3 regions of the Aquamicrobium sp. genome follow, and region 1 is predicted to be linked to each of the others. Evidence: riboswitches for the same ligand, from Rfam matches in the RefSeq annotation. Region 1 holds a riboswitch; each other region holds the start of a gene.
What was found. Region 1 has a riboswitch for cobalamin ahead of M9945_RS02845 (TonB-dependent receptor plug domain-containing protein). Riboswitches for the same ligand answer to the same signal wherever they lie in the genome.

Region 1 (4,164 bases):
GTCGACATTGATGTCGACGGTGGCCAGCGGCGCCGCCACCATGAAGATGATCAGGAGCACCAGCATCACGTCGATGAACGGCGTGACGTTGATCTCGTGGTTCTCCTCGAGCTCGTCGCGCTCGGCGCTGGCGTTGAGGCTACCGGCCATGGACCCTACTCCGCTGCCCGTGAAAGCGCATGCTCCGCGCCGGCCTCGCCCGGCACGGCGCGGCGGTCGATGTCGCGGCTGACCAGCCGCTCGACCGCGGCCGAGGCGTCGGCCAGGAGCAGCCGGTAGCCGGCGATGGAGCGCGCGAAGACGTTGTAGATCACCACCGCCGGAATGGCGGCGACGAGGCCAAGCGCGGTGGCGAGCAGCGCCTCGGCGATGCCCGGCGCGACGACGGCGAGGTTGGTCGTCTGCGCCTCAGAGATGCCGATGAACGAGTTCATGATGCCCCAGACGGTGCCGAACAGGCCGACGAAGGGCGCGGTCGAGCCGATCGTGGCGAGGATGCCGGTGCCGCGGGTCATCCGCCGCCCGGCCTGCGCCTCGATACGCGACAAATGCGAGGTGACGCGCTCCTTCAGGCCCGCCGCGCCGCCATAGGGCAGGGTCGAGCGCGAGGCTTCCACCTCATGCGCGGCGGCGCGCACCATCAGCGCCGCCGGCCCGCCCCTGCCCGGAAGCGAGCGCACGGCGTCGGGCAGACTCTCGGCCTGGACGATGCGCTTCAGCCCGCGTCCGGCATTGGCCTTGGCGCCGGCGATCTCCAGCGACTTGGCGAGCCACACGGTCCAGGTGACGAGCGAGGCGAAGGCGAGGCCGATCATCACCGCCTTGACCACCCAGTCGGCGGCCATGAACATGCCCCATGGCGACAAATCGTGCGGCAGGGTGTCGTCGCGCGCGTCGGCCGGCGCGCCGTCCTCGGCGATCTCGATCTCGGAAGCGTCTATTCCAGCAGGGGGCCCGGCAGGCGGCGCGGACGGCGCCTCGCCCTGCTGCGGAGCGGCGTCGACAGCCGGGGCAGGCGTCCCGGCCGCCGGCTGCTGGGGCGCGGGAGCCTGGGAAACCGGGGCCTCGGGCGCGGTGGCCGGTTGCTGCTGCTGCGGGGCGGGTTGCTCGACGGCCGCCGGCGGCGCCGCCTCCTGCGCCCGCGCCGGCACACCGGCGGCGAGGGCCGCGACGGCCAATGCCGCAAGCAGCAGCCCGAAAACCCGGCCGGCCGGCTGGCGGCAGCGTGAACTCTTCAACAGGATAGACGACATTCTGGCACTTTCCGCTTTCGCATACTGTCCGGCGTGCGTCTCGCGCGGATGCCTCTCACATCCGGCCGCGACATGCAACCTTCGCCCGCCCTTGCCGGCGGCAAAACACGACTAAAACAATCATGTTTCTTTTGGAAGCCAATTTTACGGGAATATTGTGGCGGGAACGCCGCGCGCGTTGACGCAACGGCGAAGTGACGCTAGCAAAGTCGGCGAAGCTGGTTCCGCCGAAAGGTGGATGAAAAGGGAATGCGGTGCGGCCGGGCTGTCCGGCCAAATCCGCAGCTGCCCCCGCAACTGTAACCGTTGAGCCATCTTCCAGATGCCACTGGCCGCAAGGCCGGGAAGGCGGGAGAGAGGCGAAGACACGGGAAGCCAGGAGACCTGCCGCTTCAGTCACCCTGTCCGCATGCGAGGGGCATGCAGGCGCGGCCGTCCGTAGCGGTGACACGAGAACGTGTTGCCGCATGCGAACGGGCCGGGGCGGGTTCAATTCCCAATTCCTTTCCTTGCGGTTCTTGAAAAGCCCGGGGGCCAACGCGCCTCCCAGCACCTTTGGGGACTGACATGAACAGGTTTCTGATCTCCACCGCCAGCGCGCTGGCATTGATGGCCGGCGCCGCGCAGGCGCAGGACGCGGCGCAGACCGACGAGCAGGGCGTCACCACCCTCGAGGCGATCACCGTCACCGCCAACCGCACCCCGACCGAAAAGAGCAAGACCGGCTCCAAGGTCGAGCAGGTGACGCAAGGCGAGATCGAGACGAAATCGCTCGTCTCGGTCACGGACTACCTGACGCGGCTGCCGGGCATTTCGGTGACCTCCAGCGGCGGCATCGGAACACAGACCGGCATCTCCGTCCGCGGCTTGGGCGGTGCCTATGTGAAGACGCTATACAACGGCATCGACGTTTCGGACACGACCGGAACGCAGGTTCTGACACAGTACCAGTATCTGCTGTCGGGCGGTGTCACCGGCATGGAGATACTGAAGGGCTCTCAAAGCACGCTCTACGGTTCGAGCGCCATCGCCGGCGTCGTCGACATCACCACGCTGGGCGAGGTCGAGGACGGCATCAGCCATACGGTTCACGTCGAGGGCGGATCGTTCGGCACAGTGCGCGGCCGCTACGGCCTCGCCGGCGCACAGGGCGGATCGAGGATTGCGGCCAACGTCACCGGCTTCCGCAACGACGGCATTTCCGCGAAGGCCGGCGGCACCGAGCGCGACGGCTACGAGAACGTGACCTTCGACCTCGCCGCCGAGCACCGCATCAACGAGGCGTTCTCGGTGTTCGGGTCCTTGCTCTATATCGATGCGAAGACCGAGTTCGACGGTGGCAGCGCCGACGATGCCGACAGCTATGAGCTGGCCACGATGATGGGAGGCCGGGTCGGCTTCAATCTCGACCTGCTCGACGGACGATTGAAGAACACGTTCTCCGTACAGGGCTTCAAATCCGACAGGGAGAGCATCTGGGCCGGATCGCCGGCTTCCTTCATCGGCACGCGGCAAAAGTTCGACTATCAGGGATCGTTCGAGGCGACGGATCGCGTTCTGTTGCAATACGGCGTCGATCACGAGCGCCAGGAAGCCGAGGATGGGGGCGGCGGGACCCCACTCGGCAAGATCGACCTTACCGGGGTCTGGGTACAGGCTGTCGTCGAGCCCGTCGACAACCTCGTGCTGACAGCGGGCGTTCGCCATGACGACCACTCGATGTTCGGCGGGCACACGACCTGGCGCGCCACCGCGTCCTATCTGTTCGACCAGACCGGAACCCGGCTGCACTCGTCATTCGGGACCGGTTTCCGCGCTCCGAGCCTCTATGAGCTCTATTCGGACGGCGGCGATCCGACCCTGCGGCCTGAAACGAGCCGCAGCTTTGATATCGGCGTAGAACAACGCTTCCTCGATGGCCGCCTCGTTGCCGACCTCACCTATTTCCATCTGGAGATCGACAATCGCATCTTCTGGGTCGACGATTTCGGCGGGCCGCCCTGGGGCTACTACGATCAGGTTGCCGGCGGGACGACTTCCGACGGCGTCGAGGCGTCCTTCTCCTACGCCGCGACCGATTGGCTCGACCTCGGCGGCTCCTACACCTACACGAACTCGCGCAATTCGGACGGGACGCGGAGCTGGCGCGTTCCGCGGCATGCCGTCACCCTCGCCGCAACGGCGCGCCCCGCCGAAAAGTGGACCGTCAGCGCGGACCTGAAATACGCCGCCGATACCATCGACTTCGACTGGACGGCCTATGCCGACGTGAAGCTCGACGACTACGTCCTGCTCAACGCCAAGATCGCCTATCAGGTGAACGAGTCGACCGAGGTCTATCTGCGCGGCGAGAACCTGCTCGATCAGGACTATCAGGTCGTCCGCGGCTACAACACGCCCGGCATCGCCGCCTATGCGGGCTTCAAGGCGAAGTTCTGAGCCTCAGGAAAACGGGAGCCTGCCTTTGGGCGGGCTCCCGGATCATTCCCGCCGCGCCTTACCCGTGCGCGACCATGACGTGGCGGACGGCGGTGTAGTCCTCCAGCGCGTAGAGCGACATGTCCTTGCCGTAGCCGGACTGCTTCAGCCCGCCATGCGGCATCTCGTTGACCAGCATGAAATGGGTGTTGACCCAGGTGCAGCCGTAGCGCAGGCGCGCGGCGGTCGCCATCGCCCGGCCGACATCTTTCGTCCACACCGACGAGGCGAGGCCGTAATCCGAGTCGTTGGCCCAGTTCACGGCCTCGTCGACATCGGTGAAGCGGGTGACGGAGACGACCGGCCCGAACACCTCGCGGCGCACGATCTCGTCCTCCTGCAACGCGCCGGCGACGACGGTCGGCTGGTAGTAGAAGCCCTCCGTCCCCGGCTTGCCGCCGGCGGTGATCTCGATGTGCTTCTGCTCGGCGGC
Region 2 (4,164 bases), 580 kb from region 1:
CCGGGGCCGATCTCATTCGGGTATTTGTAGCTCCGGAAGGCGTCGAGCAGCTCCATCTGCGAGCGCGAGGTCTCGATAGAGATGACGTCGGCGTCCATCGCTGCGATGCCGTCGATGATGTCGTTGAACTCCGAGTAGCACATATGGGTGTGGATCTGGGTCGCGTCCGCCACGCCCGAGGCGGTGAGCCGGAAGCACTCGACGGCCCAGCCGAGATAGGCCTTCCACTCGGAACGGCGCAGCGGCAGGCCCTCGCGCAGGGCGGCCTCGTCGATCTGGATCATCGTCGCGCCGGCCGTCTCGAGGTCGACGACCTCGTCGCGGATGGCGAGCGCGATCTGGCGGCAGGTGCGCTCGCGCGGCTGGTCGTCGCGCACGAACGACCAGTTGAGGATCGTCACCGGCCCGGTCAGCATGCCCTTGACGGGCCTTGGCGTCAGCGACTGCGCGTATTGCCACCACGCCACCGTCATCGGCCGCGGGCGCGAGACGTCGCCATAGATGATCGGCGGGCGCACGTAGCGCGAGCCGTAGCTCTGCACCCAGGCATGCTTGGTGAAGGCGAAGCCGGAAAGCTGCTCGCCGAAATACTGCACCATGTCGTTGCGCTCGAACTCGCCATGGACCAGCACGTCGAGGCCGATCTCCTCCTGCCAGCGGATCGCGGCTTCCGTCTCGCGCTTGAGGAACGCCTCGTAGTCGAGATGGCTCAGCTCCCCCTTGGCGTGGGCGGCGCGCGCCTTGCGCACCTCGGCCGTCTGCGGGAACGAGCCGATGGTCGTGGTCGGGAAGGCCGGCAGGCCGAGCTTGTCGCGCTGGACCCGGCTGCGCGTGGCGAAATCGCTGGCTCTGGTTTTCATTGCCGCGCCGATGCCGGCGATGCGGCCCTCGACCAGCGGGTCGTGCACCTTGGGCGAGGCGGCGCGGGCGGCGGCGGCCTGCGAGGCGGCCTTGAGCGCGGCAAGGACGGCGCTGCGCCCTTCCGCGAGCGCCCGCGACAGCGTCACCAGCTCGCCCTGCTTCTGCGCCGCGAAGGCGAGCCACGACTTCACGTCCGCGTCGAGCGCGGTCTCGAGGTCGAGATCGATCGGCACATGCAGCAGAGACGAGGACGGCGCGACCTCGATGCGGGCGAGCGGCCAGCCGGCCACCACCGGCTTGATGCGGTCGAGGATGGCGCAAAGGTCGGCGCGCCAGACGTTGCGCCCGTCGACCAGGCCGAGCGACAGCACGAGGTCCTTGCGCGCCAGCCGGCCGACCGCTTCGAGCTGCTCCGGCGCGCGCACGAGATCGACATGGAGGCCGGCGACAGGCAGCGAAAGCGCGGTGTCGAGATTGTCGCCGAGCGCGCCGAAATAGGTGGCGAGCATGATCCTGAGGTCCGGCGCGGCCTTCGCCAGCCGCTCATAGGCGAAGCGGAACGCCTCGCGCTCGTTGGGGATCAGGTCGAGCACCAGCGCCGGCTCGTCGATCTGCACCCAGTCGGCGCCGGCCAGCCGCAGGCGGCGCAGCAGCTCCTCATAGACCGGCAGCAGCCGCGGCAGCAGCGCCAGCGGGTCGAAGCCTTCCTCCTGCGACTTGCCGCGCCTGAGCAGCGTCACCGGGCCGAGGATCACCGGCCGCGTGTAGATGCCGAGCGCCTTCGCTTCGAGGAACTCGTCCACCGGCTTCGACGAGGACAGCGCGAAGGCCTGATCGGACGAGAACTGCGGCACCATGTAGTGGTAGTTGGTGTCGAACCACTTGGTCATCTCCAGCGCCGGGACGCCATCGTGGGGGCCATGGGCCGGATCGGCGCAGCCGTTGCCGCATTCGGCATGGGCATTGCCCTCGCTGCCGCGCGCCATGGCGAAATAGGTGTCGAGCGGCACCTCGCCGCCCTGCCAGCCGTAGCGGGCCGGAACCGCGCCGACGAGGACGATCGTGTCGAGCACATGGTCGTAGAGCGAGAAGTCGTTGGACGGGATCCTGGTGATGCCGCGCGCGCGCTGCTCCTCCCAGTTGGCGGCGCGCAGCCGCTTGGCGGTTTCGAGCAGCGCTGCGGCGGAAGATTTGCCCGACCAGTAGGATTCGAGCGCGAATTTCAGCTCGCGGCGGCGGCCGATGCGCGGCACGCCCAGCGTTGCGACGGGAACTTTCTGCGGAAGCGACATGACCATACCCCGATTGTTGGGGCGGAGGCGCGAAAGCGTGCAGGGCGGCCGTGCCGCGTCATGCATGCCACCGGGACACCCCGCCCGTGGATGTTTCTCGCCGTGGCAGGTCTCCTGGCTTGCGGGTCCTCGCCTTCATCCGTCTTCCCGGAGCGGCTGGCTCCAGTGACGTCATTGGATGACGGCTCGCCGCTTACAGTTGCGGGGGCAGCGCCGGTCTTGCCGCCTCGCGGGCGACTCACCGGCTTCCCTCTTTGCTTCGGCATGCACGAGTGCCTGCCGAAGAACCACGACGGACGCACTCTATCGAAGTCCGGGCGGTTGTCAATGTGATATAAAGAAATCTTTATGTCTTTAAATCACGCCGGAAGGAAGAAATTTCCGGTGCCCGCCTTGCCCGCCGGAAGGGCCTCCAATCGGTATGGATAGATTGTCGCGGACGCGAAGGTTGCTTGATCTGCGACAAACTGGAGTTCTATATGCAAGTTTATAAGGGATCGGCCCGGCGAAGGCGTCGGGCCGCGCGAACTTCCGGAGCTTGCCATGTCGAGAACAGCATCATCGGGTCGGACCGTCCTCACCCGCCGCAAGGCGCTCGCCGCCGCGGCCGCCTCCGCTGCCTGTCTTGCGCTGCCGCCGTCGGTGCGCCGGGCGTCGGCGGCGAAGCTGCCGTCGCTGACGCTCTACGGCCCGCCGGCCGGCCCCAGCATCTCGCTGGCGCACGCGGTCGCCTCCGGCAAGCTCTCCGCCATCGCCGACAAGGCCGAGTTCAAGGTGTGGCGCAACCCTGACGAGATGCGCGCCGGCCTGACCTCCGGCACGATGCAGGCGCTGATCCTCCCGGTTCAGGTCGCCGCCAATCTCTACAATCGCGGCCTGCCGGTCCGGCTCCTCAACGTCATGACCGACGGCCTGCTCTATATCGTCTCGGCCGACCCGACCCTGTCGAGCATCCCGGCGCTCAAGGGCAGGACGCTCGCGGTTCCGTTTCGCAACGACATGCCCGACCTGGTGATGGGCAGGCTGCTCGCCCATCATGGGTTGAAGCCCGGCACCGACATCACCCTCGAAAGCGCCGGCTCGCCGATCGAGGCGATCCAGCTCCTGATGGCGGGGCGGGTCGATGCCGTCCTGTCGACCGAGCCGGCCGTCTCGGCCGCGATCCTGCGCGGCGCGGCCGGCGGCAAGGCGGTGCGGCGCGTCATCGACGTCCAGAAGGCGTGGGCCGAAGCCACCGGCGGCTCGCCCGTGCTGCCGCAGGCAGGGCTGGCGCTGACGGTGCCGTTCATGGAGGCCAATCCCGGCATCGCCGACGCGTTGCAGCAGATCGCCGAGGAGGCGACGGCATCGGTCAACGCCGATCCGGCGCGGGCGGCCGCCGACGCCACCGCGGCGCTGGAGATGCCGGCGGCGATCCTCGTCGCCTCGCTGCCGACCTCCAAGCTGGTGGCCCGGCGCGCCAGCGCAGCCCGCGCCGACATCGAGGCGATGCTGTCGACGCTGGCCGAAGCCGATCCGGCGATCATCGGCGGCAAGCTGCCGGACGACGGCTTCTATCTCTAGGGAGCTCAAGGCGATGATGGCGGCATGGTCGGACAGGGTCGGGCGCACGGGGCGGTTCCTGTGGTCGGGCTGGTCCGGCCTCGCGGCCCTGTCGCTGCTCGCCGCGCTGTGGCAGTTCGGCCATGAGGTCTATGGCGACTTCATCCTGCCGGCGCCGCTCGACACCGTGCGCGCCATGGGCACTATCCTCGCCGACCCCGCCTCGTGGGACATCGCGGTGCTGACCAGCCGCCGCGCCGTCGAGGGCTTCCTCGTCTCGGCGCTGGCCGGCGCGGCGCTCGGCCTCGCCGCCGGCTATTCGCCGGCCACGATGCGCGCGGCGCGCCCGCTCGTCACGGTGCTGCTCGGCGTGCCGCCCATCGCCTGGATCGTCCTGGCCATGATCTGGTTCGGCTCGTCCGACGGCACCGTCGTCGTCACCATTCTCATCGCCTCCTCGCCGCTGGTC
Region 3 (4,164 bases), 500 kb from region 1:
CTCGGCGACGTTGACGAGGCCGGCCGCGTGGAAGATCTCATTGGCGAGCGTGCCCTTTCCGGTGGTGTAGCTGTTGGCGTCGTAGAGCGCGATCTTGCGGCCGGAGGGCGGCTCGGCGGCGAGCGCGGCGAGGCCGGCATCGAGCTCGGCCACCAGCGCGGCCGCGCGCCCCTGCCGGTCGAGCAGCGCGCCCACCCGCAGGATGTTCTCGCGCACGTCGTCGAACGAGCGGGCCGGCGCGAATTCCTCGACCGTTATCCCGAGCGTGCGCAGCAGGCCGACGGTGGCGCGCGAGGAGAAGGTGCCGGCGAGGACGAGGTCCGGCTTCATCAGGAATATCTCCTCGGCCAGCGCGTGGTTGACCGCGTAGGCTTGCGCTTGCGTCGTCATCGTCGAGGAGTTGGGATCGCGCGCCAGCGCCGAGACGGCGTGGAGCTGGCCCTCGCCGGCGATCAGCATGGCGAGCTGGTCGGTGCAGACGTTGATCGAGACGACGCGTGCCGGCGCGGCTTGCGCCGGCACGGGCATGGCGAGCCACAGGCACGCCGCGAAGAGGGCGGGCAGCCGTCCCGCGCGTATCGGATGAGTGCGCTTCATTAGAAGGTCCGCGAGAAGCTCAGATTGATGGTCCTGCCCATGGCGTTGTAGTAGTAGATGCGCTCATATCGCTTGTCGAACAGGTTTTCGACCGACAGCTTGAGCTCGGACTGCGCGTCGAGGCGATAGATGCCGGTGACGTCGACCGTGGTGTAGGCCGGCATGGTCATCGGCGCGTTGCTGACCGTTGCGGACCGCTTGCCGACATGGAAGACGCCGGCCTTCAGCCAGAGCTTTTCCGTCGCCTGGAAATCGACCTCGAGGGACGCGCGAAAGCGGTCCTGATAGTCGACATAGCGGCCCGTCTCCTCGTTGATGGGCCGGCGCAGGTCGAGCGTCGCCCGCGCGCCCCAGCGCGCGCCGAAACGATGGTCGAGCGATGCCTCGAGGCCCGTGACCGTGACGCGGGCGATGTTGTCCGGGAACATCGGCAAGGCCGGGTAGTTCTCCCGGTTCCACTCGATCTGGTCCTTGATCCGGTTGCGGTAGACGCTGACGTCGAGGCTGGTTTGCGCGGTCGGGCGCCAGTTCAGGCCGGCCTCCAGCGACCGGGAGCGCTCGGGCCGGAGATCGGGATTGCCCTCGCCGATGCCGGGGGTGGAATAATAGAGGTCGTTGAAGCTCGGCGCGCGGAAGCCCGTGGCGTAGGAGGCGCGCACGGTCAGCTCCGGCAGCAGCGCGTAGCTTGCGCCGACATTCCAGGTCGTCGCCTCGCCGAACTGCTCGTTGTAGTCGAAGCGCAGCCCCGAATCGACGACGAGGTCGCCATATTCGAGCGAGTACTGGCCGAAGGCGGCGACGAGGTCGCGCCGCTTCAGCGCGTAGTTGCCCGTCGGGTCGATCTGCTCGCGATAGGCCTCGACGCCGACATTGAGCACATGGTCGACCATGTCGGTCGCGAAGGAGGCTTCCGTGAGCGCCAGCACGCCGAAGCGGGCGGAATCGAACACGGCCTCGACATTCGTACCCTTGCGGAAGTTGGTAGTGTTGTCGACGCCGCCCGTCACCTCCAGCGTCGTCTTCCAGTCGTCCGTGTGATCCAGCCTGACGCCGATCTTGCCGGTCAGCGTGTCGGTCTCGGTCTCGTTGGGCTGGGCGAGGCTGTTGTGGTCGTATTGGGTGCGGGCGCGCGCGACGAGGCCGCTGGAATAGATGCGGCCCCAGTCGTAGTCCTTCGACAGCGAATAGTGGAAAGAACCCCGCGCGAAGCCGTCGTCGTCGGGCTCGTGGCTTCGCAGCAGGGGCGTGGTGAACTCGTAGCCGCGCGTGCCGAACAGACTGCCGCCGAACGAATAGTCCCAGCCGCCCGCGCTGCGCCCGGCCGTGTCGAGCGCCAGCCTGCCGCCCCACGGATGCATGACCCCGGCCGTTACCGTGGTGCACGCCTCCGCGCCGTTGGCGCAGGCCCCGCCGCGGTCGGTGATGATGTTGATGATGCCGCCGATGGCGTCGGCGCCGTACTGCGCCGAATGCGGCCCCCGCGCGATCTCGACGCGCTCGATCGATTCGAGCGGGATGTTGAACAGCGACACCGAGCCGTTGGTGGCCGAGCTGATGCGCACGCCGTTCACCAGGATGAGGGTCTGCGAGGGCTTGGCGCCGCGCATGCCGGTGCCGCCCGACGCGCCGATGCCGCCGTTCAGGCTGACCGACACGCCGACATGGGTCTTCAGCAGCGAGGCGAGATCGACGGCGGCGGAACGCTCGATCTCCTCGCGCGCGATGACCGTCACCGACGAGGTGGTGCGCTCGAGCGACGAGGCACGGCGCAGCGGCGTCGTCACCGTGATCGTGTCGAGAACGGTGACGCCGCCGGCGTCGGGCAGACCCTGGGCCTGCGCCACGACAGGCAGGACGAGCGCGCATGCGCCCGCTGCGACTATGGTTCTGATCATCCTGATCCCCCTGCATCGGGCGGGCCCGATCAGGGCACGCCGCAATTCGACATCAGCCGCTGGCTGGTAGGACGACAGGCTGGAGAGAAAGGCTCCACCCTCAGGCCGTTCCGGCGCGCGGCAACACGACTTTCCGTGTCACCGCGACGGACGACCGCGCCTGGCCAACACCCCGTGGCCCGGCATGGGTGACTGGAAAAGGCAGGTCTCCTGACTTCCGCGTCGTCGCTTTCCTCCGCCTTCCCGGCCTCGGGCCAGTGGCGTCATGGAAGAAAGCTCGGCGGTTACAGTTGCGGGGGCAGTCCGGCTTCGGCCTTGCGGCCAACCGTGTTCCCTTTTCATCCGTGAACGGAACCGTTTCCGAAAACACGGAAACCATTTACCACATAAAATGTCAATTCCGCCTGCTCTCCGGCGGGCGGGTTCTTTCCGCCGCAAGCCCGTTCCTGTGGAAAGCGGCGGGCGAAACCGTGCACCCAGGCGGATGCCGGAGCCGGCACGCTCCCCTGCCCCCGCATCGGCGCGGCAGGAAAGCGCGTAGACTTCGCCGCCGCCGCCCGACCGACCACCGATTCGCAGAAGAGTTCGCGCCGATGTTCGTCCTGCTCGCCTGCCTCGCGCTCCTTGCCGAAGCCGCGATCGGCTATCCCGACCGCCTGTTCCGCGCCATCGGCCATCCCGTCACCTGGATCGGCCGGCTGATCGCCTTCCTCGACGGCAGGCTGAACGATCCCGCCTTCCCCGCCGCGCGACGCAGGGCCGGCGGCGTCCTCACGGTGGCAGTCCTCGTCCTTGCCGCAGGCATTCCGGCATGGGGCGTCCAGACCGCGCTCGGCGGCGGCGTCGGGCTTGCCGCCACGGCACTCATCGCCTCGTCGCTGTTCGCCCAGCGAAGCCTCGGCGCGCATGTCGGCGCAGTGGCGTCGGCGCTCGAAGCGCACGGGCTGGACGCGGGGCGCGTCGCCGTGTCGCGGATCGTCGGCCGCGACCCGCAGGCACTCGACGAGGCGGCGGTGTGCCGCGCGGCGATCGAGAGCCTGGCGGAGAATTTTTCCGACGGCGTCGTCGCCCCGGCCTTCTGGCTAGCGGCCGGCGGCCTGCCGGGTTGCGCCGCCTACAAGGCGATCAACACCGCCGACAGCATGATCGGCCATCGCACGCCGCGTCACGAGGCGTTCGGCTGGGCCGCCGCCCGGCTCGACGACCTCGTCAACTTGCCGGCCTCGCGGCTGACCGCGCTGCTCGTGGTCGCCGCCTGCCCGCTGGTGCGCGGCGCCTCGGCCGGGGACGCGTGGCGCGCCGTGCGGCGCGACGCGCGCCGCCACCGCTCGCCCAATGCCGGCTGGCCGGAAGCGGCGATGGCCGGGGCGCTGGGCTTGGCCCTCGCCGGGCCGCGCGCCTATGGCGGCGTCATGGTCGAGGACGGCTACATGGGCGAAGGCGGGCGGCGCGAGGCGACGCCGGCCGACATCCGCCGCGCGCTCGCGCTCTACCGCGCGGCCGACGCGCTGCTGATCGCGCTTCTCGGCGGCGCGGCGCTGCTTCTCATCTGGCGAGGCTGAGCATCTCGTCGAGCGCCAGATGCGCTTCCAGATGGGCGGCGAACGCGTCGAGCGTGTCCTCGACCTGCCGCTCGTAGTCGAGGCCGGCCGCCTGCCCGCCCAGCCGCGCC

Region 2: another riboswitch for cobalamin. It lies ahead of metE (5-methyltetrahydropteroyltriglutamate--homocysteine S-methyltransferase); the one in region 1 lies ahead of M9945_RS02845 (TonB-dependent receptor plug domain-containing protein).
Region 3: another riboswitch for cobalamin. It lies ahead of M9945_RS05320 (TonB-dependent receptor plug domain-containing protein); the one in region 1 lies ahead of M9945_RS02845 (TonB-dependent receptor plug domain-containing protein).

Annotation. Positions count from the first base shown of each region.
Region 1 covers NZ_JAMLIE010000001.1:574,667-578,830, reverse strand. The annotation lists gene exbD (TonB system transport protein ExbD) at 1-150, opposite strand, end outside; gene exbB (tonB-system energizer ExbB) at 156-1,253, opposite strand; cobalamin riboswitch at 1,456-1,660, shown strand; gene M9945_RS02845 (TonB-dependent receptor plug domain-containing protein) at 1,821-3,692, shown strand; gene M9945_RS02840 (gamma-aminobutyraldehyde dehydrogenase) at 3,751-4,164, opposite strand, start outside.
Region 2 covers NZ_JAMLIE010000001.1:1,154,279-1,158,442, forward strand. The annotation lists gene metE (5-methyltetrahydropteroyltriglutamate--homocysteine S-methyltransferase) at 1-2,153, opposite strand, end outside; cobalamin riboswitch at 2,240-2,460, opposite strand; gene M9945_RS05655 (ABC transporter substrate-binding protein) at 2,697-3,716, shown strand; gene M9945_RS05660 (ABC transporter permease) at 3,730-4,164, shown strand, end outside.
Region 3 covers NZ_JAMLIE010000001.1:1,070,969-1,075,132, reverse strand. The annotation lists gene M9945_RS05325 (ABC transporter substrate-binding protein) at 1-597, opposite strand, end outside; gene M9945_RS05320 (TonB-dependent receptor plug domain-containing protein) at 597-2,492, opposite strand; cobalamin riboswitch at 2,675-2,887, opposite strand; gene cbiB (adenosylcobinamide-phosphate synthase CbiB) at 3,086-4,054, shown strand; gene M9945_RS05310 (cobyric acid synthase) at 4,038-4,164, opposite strand, start outside.